2 linked regions of the Nocardioides panacis genome follow. The protein of the gene in region 1 interacts with the protein of each later gene in a pairwise test. Links are inferred from orthologs where the notes say so. Each region holds a gene or a part of one and is shown in the gene's direction. Other genes may lie near its edges.

Evidence for each region. The genes of interacting proteins can lie anywhere in the genome.
Region 2: the proteins of KRR39_RS13415 (region 1) and KRR39_RS16715 interact in binary tests that used the Escherichia coli proteins (3 or more experiments, as listed by UniProt). The link is inferred for Nocardioides panacis from one-to-one orthologs.

The regions. Positions count from the first base shown.
Region 1 is NZ_CP077062.1:2,756,266-2,759,323, reverse strand. What follows is about bases 35-3,023. They hold KRR39_RS13415 (glutamate-5-semialdehyde dehydrogenase), read left to right. Parts: upstream 35-904; coding sequence 905-2,143; downstream 2,144-3,023. Other genes in these bases: KRR39_RS13410 (winged helix DNA-binding domain-containing protein), read left to right, coding at 2,144-3,023; KRR39_RS13420 (DUF8830 family protein), read left to right, coding at 541-891; proB (glutamate 5-kinase), read left to right, coding at 35-377. Outside these bases: more of proB, read left to right, coding at 1-34; more of KRR39_RS13410, read left to right, coding at 3,024-3,058. UniProt on the Escherichia coli protein: Catalyzes the NADPH-dependent reduction of L-glutamate 5-phosphate into L-glutamate 5-semialdehyde and phosphate. The product spontaneously undergoes cyclization to form 1-pyrroline-5-carboxylate.
Region 2 is NZ_CP077062.1:3,416,648-3,419,715, reverse strand. The notes cover bases 4-3,002. They hold KRR39_RS16715 (sulfate/molybdate ABC transporter ATP-binding protein), read left to right. Parts: upstream 4-979; coding sequence 980-2,026; downstream 2,027-3,002. Other genes in these bases: KRR39_RS16710 (L,D-transpeptidase family protein), read right to left, coding at 2,368-3,002; KRR39_RS16720 (sulfate ABC transporter permease), read left to right, coding at 162-983; cysT (sulfate ABC transporter permease subunit CysT), read left to right, coding at 4-169. Outside these bases: more of cysT, read left to right, coding at 1-3; more of KRR39_RS16710, read right to left, coding at 3,003-3,068. UniProt on the Escherichia coli protein: Part of the ABC transporter complex CysAWTP involved in sulfate/thiosulfate import. Responsible for energy coupling to the transport system.

The DNA.
Region 1 (3,058 bases):
CCGGCGACCACGTCGGCACGCTGTTCCACCCGACCGGTCGGCGGCGCCCCACCCGGCTGCTGTGGCTCGCGCACGCCACCGAGGCGCAGGGCCGGATCTCGCTGGACGCCGGGGCGGTCCGCGCGGTGACCGAGCGGCGCGCCTCGCTGCTGCCCGCCGGCATCACCGGGGTCAGCGGCAGCTTCGTCGGGGGAGACCCGGTGGACCTGGTCGACCCGGACGGCGTGCCGGTGGCCCGCGGGCTGGTCAACTACGACGCCGACGAGCTGCCCGCGCTGCTCGGCCGCTCCACCCACGACCTGGCCCGCGAGCTGGGTGCCTCCTACGAGCGCGAGGTCGTGCACCGCGACGACCTGGTGCTGCTCCCGCGCGGCTGACCGGACCGGTCCACACCGGCACTCCGGGGCGGCCGTGATTTTCGGCAATCCTCGGACGTCGCGGCCCGGCGGGCGGCAGACTGGTGGAGTCCCGCCGGGGCCCCACGGGGCCGGCGGAGGGGCTGTGACCTGGGATCTTCGGGACCGTGCAAGGAGTGGGCTGGTGAGCGAGCTGTGTCGGCTCTGGCACGTGACCGTGACCGTCGCGGGCGAAGAGGTCGAGCCCCTGATCGTCCGCAACGCGCTGCGCAGGCTCAGTGACCAGCGGCCGTTCCTGCACTCCCTGAAGTACGCCGGCGGGCGCGCCGAGATCCAGTACTGGGAGGAGGCCGAGAGCCTCCTGGACGCCTCCTCGCTCGCGCTGCGGGTGTGGAACGAGCACCGGGAGTCGGCCGGCCTGCCGCGCTGGGAGGTCGTCGGCCTCGAGGTCCTCGAGCGCACCGTCTTCCTGTCCCGCGGCATGGAGTACCACGTGATCGTCGACCTGCACGACGTGACTCCGCTGCCGTTCTGACTACCCTGGAGGCATGACCTTCGAGGCCGTGGCCGTCCGGGCCCGTGAGGCCGCCCACGAGCTGGCGCTGGCCACCCGGGCCACCAAGGACGCCGCGCTGCACGCGATGGCCGGCGCCCTGGTCGCGGCCACCGACGACGTGCTGGCCGCCAACGCCGGGGACGTCGCCGCCGCCCGGGAGGCCGGCACCTCCGAGTCGCTCGTCGACCGGCTGCGCCTGGACGCCGGCCGGGTCGCCGCGATGGCCGACGGGCTGCGCGAGGTCGCCGCCCTGCCGGACCCGGTGGGCGAGGTGGTGCGCGGCTCGACGCTCGCCAACGGTCTCGAGCTGCGCCAGGTGCGGGTGCCGTTCGGCGTGGTCGGGATCATCTACGAGGCCCGCCCCAACGTCACCGCCGACGCGGCCGGCATCTGCCTGAAGAGCGGCAACGCGGTGCTGCTGCGCGGCTCCTCCAGCGCCCGGCGCTCCAACGAGGCGGTCGTCGGCGTGCTCCGCGACGCGGCGGCCGGGGCCGGCCTGCCGGCCGACGTCGTGCAGCTGGTGCCGGGAGAGGGCCACGAGTCGGCCAAGGCGCTGATGCGGGCCCGTGGGCTCGTCGACGTGCTGATCCCGCGCGGCGGCGCCGGCCTGATCCGCTCGGTGGTCGAGGAGTCGACGGTGCCGGTGATCGAGACCGGCGTGGGCAACTGCCACGTGTACGTCGACCGGGACGCCGACCTGGACATGGCACTGGCGATCGTGCTGAACGCCAAGACGGACCGCCCGTCGGTCTGCAACGCCGCAGAGTCGCTGCTGGTGCACGCTGCGGTCGCGGACGCGTTCGTGCCCCGGGTGGTGCGGGCCCTGCAGGAGGCCGGGGTCACCGTGCACGGCGACGCGACGTTCGCCGCCCAGGACGGCGTGCTGCCGGCGACGGAGGACGACCACCGCACGGAGTACCTCTCCCTCGACCTGTCGGCGTCCGTGGTGCCCGACCTGGCGGCCGCCGTACGCCACATCCGGACGTACTCCTCGGGCCACACCGAGGCGATCGTCACCGGCTCCCTGGACGCCGCCCGCCGGTTCACCGCAGCCGTCGACTCCGCCGCCGTGGTGGTGAACGCCTCGACCCGGTTCACCGACGGCGGCGAGTTCGGGTTCGGCGCCGAGATCGGCATCTCCACCCAGAAGCTGCACGCCCGCGGCCCGATGGGGCTGCCCGAGATGACCTCCACGAAGTACGTCGTCACCGGCGACGGCCACGTCCGCTAGATGCCGCGCCGGATCGGCACCGACGAGCGACGGGCCCGGCTCGCGCGCCGGCACCTGCTGCTCCCGTCGCGGCGCACCGACGACGTGGCGGCGATCGCCGACGCCGTGGTCGCGCTGCACTCGACCGACCCGGTGACCGTGCACCTGTCCGCGATGCAGCGGATGGTGCACCCGTCGGTCGAGGCCGTCGAGCGGGCGCTGTACGTCGACCGCGCCGTCGTGCGCCACCACGCGATGCGCCGCACGCTGTGGGTGGCCCGCCCGGACGTCGTACGCCTCATGCACGCGGCCGCGACCCGCAGGCTCGTCGGTCCCGAGCACCGGCGGACCGCGAAGCTGCTCGCCCAGAACGGGGTCGAGGACCCGGACGCGTGGCTCGCCGACGCCCGCCGGCAGGTGCTCGACGCCCTGCACCAGCACGGCCCGCTGACCGCCCGGTCGCTGGGCACCAAGGTGCCGGCGCTGACCCGCAAGATCGTGATGGCGCCCGGGAAGAGGTGGTCGGCGTCGGTCTCGGCGCACACCCGGGTGCTGCTGAACCTCGGGTTCGAGGGCCAGATCGTCCGCACCCGGCCGACCGGGACCTGGATCAACGGGGCCTACACCTACGCCGCGATGGACTCCTGGCTCGACGGGGGACTGGCCGACCTGACCGAGCGGGAGGCCGCCGAGGGGCTGGCGTCGCGCTGGCTGCGGGCGTTCGGCCCGGCCACCGCCGCCGACCTGCAGTGGTGGACCGGCTGGACGGTGGCGACCACGAAGGCCGCCCTCGCCGACGCGGGGGCGGTGGAGGTGCTCGTCGACGGCGGGCCGGCGTTCGTCGCGGCCGGGGACGAGGAGCCGGTCGGGCCGGTCGAGCCGTGGGTGGCGCTGCTGCCGGGGCTCGACCCGACCACGATGGGCTGGAAGGAGCGC
Region 2 (3,068 bases), 660 kb from region 1 along the record:
GGGCAACCTGCCCAACCGCACCGAGGTCGTCTCGGTCCGGGTGCTGACCTACATCGAGAACGGCGACCAGGCCGCCGCGGCCGCCGCGGCCACGCTGATGCTGGTCGTGGCGCTCGCGGTGATCGTCGCCCTCGACGTGATCCAGAGAAGGGTGGCCCGCCGTGGCTAGCGCCCGTCTGCGTGAGCCCACCCCCGTGCGCTGGGGGCTGCGGCTGCTCGCGATCGTCTACGTGTTCTTCCTGGTGCTCTGGCCGGTCTCGCTGGTGGTGAAGTACACCTTCGCCGACGGCCTGACCGCGCTGACCACCGCGCTGAACGACCCCGACGTTCTGCACGCCCTGCAGCTCACCGCCGTGGTGGCGCTGTCGGCGGTGGCGATCAACCTGGTGTTCGGCGTGTGGATGTCGATCCTGCTGGTGCGCTTCGACTTCCGCGGCAAGCGCGCGCTGTCGGCGCTGATCGACCTGCCGCTGTCGGTGTCGCCGGTCGTCGTGGGCCTCGCCCTGGTGCTGGCCTACAACCCGCGCACCGGATTGTTCGGGCAGAGCCTCGACTCCGCCGGGATCCAGGTCATCTTCGCCACCCCCGGTATGATCATGGCCACCGCGTTCGTCGCGCTGCCGCTGGTGATCCGCGAGGTCGTCCCGGTGCTCGCCGAGATCGGTGACGAGCAGGAGCAGGCGTCCCGCAGCCTCGGCGCGAACGCCGTACAGACGTTCCGGCGGATCACCCTGCCGAGCATCAAGTGGGCGGTGGTGTACGGCGTCGTGCTGACCCTCGCGCGCTCGCTCGGCGAGTTCGGCGCGGTCAAGATCGTGTCGGGCAACATCGTCCAGCAGACCCAGACCGCGACGCTGGTGGTGGAGTCGAAGTACCAGGGCTTCGACCAGGCCACCGGCTACGCGACCGCTTTCCTCCTCGCCGGCGCGTCCGTGATCTGTATCGTCGTCGTCAGCTTCCTGCGCCCGAAGGACCAGTCATGAGCATCCAGATCAAGGACGTCAACAAGAACTTCGGGGACTTCGTGGCCCTCGAGAACGTGTCGCTGGACATCCCCACCGGACAGCTCACCGCGCTGCTCGGGCCGTCCGGCGGCGGGAAGTCCACGCTGCTGCGGATCATCGCCGGCCTCGAGTCCGCGGACTCCGGCACGGTGAGCATCGAGGGGGTCGAGGCGACCCACCTGCCGCCGCAGAAGCGCAACGTCGGCTTCGTGTTCCAGCACTACGCCGCCTTCAAGCACATGACCGTGGCGAAGAACGTCGCCTACGGGCTGGAGATCCGCAAGCGGTCCAAGGCGGAGACCGCCAAGCGGGTCGCGGAGCTGCTCGAGCTCGTGCACCTCTCGCAGTTCTCGCACCGGCTGCCCTCCCAGCTCTCCGGCGGCCAGCGCCAGCGGATGGCGCTGGCGCGGGCGCTGGCCGTGGAGCCGACCGTGCTGCTGCTCGACGAGCCGTTCGGCGCGCTCGACGCCAAGGTCCGCAAGGAGCTGCGGGACTGGCTGCGCCGGCTGCACGACGAGGTGCACGTGACCACGGTGTTCGTGACCCACGACCAGGAGGAGGCCCTCGAGGTCGCCGACGAGATCGTGGTGATCAACGAGGGCCGGATCGAGCAGATCGGGTCGCCCGACGAGCTGTACGACGAGCCGGCCAACGACTTCGTGATGAGCTTCCTCGGCCCGGTCACCCGGCTCGAGGACACCCTGATCCGGCCGCACGACATCGACGTGCTCACCGCGGAGCCGGGGGACGCCCGCACGGTGGCCGGCGAGGTGGTGCGGACCCTGCGGGTCGGGTTCGAGACCCGGCTCACCGTGCGGCCGGTCGCGACGGTCGGCGGCGCGCACGACGGCGAGGTCGCCGCGCCGGGCGAGGAGGGCGACGTGACCGTCGTGCTCACCCGGTCGCACGCCCGCGAGCTCGACCTGGAGCCCGGCAGCCGGGTCTGGCTGTCCCCGAACCGGGGGGCCACCACCATGCCCTCCGCCGCGCCCCGGACCCCCCAGCCCGCCCCCGCCCTCTGACGGCACGGTCGACCCGGGCCGGAGTGCAGGTCGAGCCGGGCCAGGGTGAAGGTCGAGCCGGGCCGGGGTGAAGGTCGAGCCGGGCCGGAGTGGAGGTCGAGCCGGGCCGGGGTGAAGGTCGAGCCGGGCCGGAGTGAAGGTCGAGCCGGGCCGGAGTGAAGGTCGAGCCGGGCCGGAGTGAAGGTCGAGCCGGGCCATGGGTCGACAGGGACAATGGCCCGGGTCGGCGTGGACCGAGGCCCGGGTCGGCGTGGACCTTGGCCCGGGTCGGCGTGGACGGGGGCCCGGGTCGGTGTGGACCTAGGCCCGGGTCGGCGTGGACCGGGGCCCGGGTCCCCTCTTCAGGAGCGGTAGACGACTACCTTGTCGCCGGTGCGGACCTGGTCGAACAGGGACGCGAGGGCGGAGTAGTCGCGGACGTTGACGCAGCCGTGGGAGGCGCCGGCGTACCCGCGGGCGGCGAAGTCGCTGGAGTAGTGCACGGCCTGGCCGCGGCTGAAGAACATCGAGAACGGCATCGCGGACCCGTAGAGGTCCGAGACGTGGTCGCGGTCCTTCCAGTACACGCTGAACAGGCCCTCGCGGGTCGGCGTGTACTCCGCGCCGAACCGGACGTCGAGGCTGGTGCGCACCCGTCCGTCGACGACCCAGCGCAGGCTGTCGCTGGTCTTGTCGATGCACAGCGCCCGCCCGCTGCGGCAGCGCGCGTCGAGGCGGGCCCCGTCGGCCGGGTCGGGCTTGCGGTTCGCCAGCTGGTCGGCGGTCGGGGTGCTGGTCATCTGCACGAGCAGGTCGAGGGTGCGCCGGTCGACCTTGCCGGTGACCGGGACGTGCCGCTTGGCCTGGAAGCCGCGGACGGCCGCGACGGTCCGGTCGCCGTACCGGTCGGACACGTCGCCGAAGAACCAGGCGAGCTGGCGCAGCCGCGCCTGGACCACCCGCACGGCCCGCCCCTGGTCGCCCTTCTCGAACAGCGCGGGCCCGGCCCGGTTGAACAGCTCGTCCTGCGAGGGGGTCCGGGTCATCCGCACCAGCCGGCGCC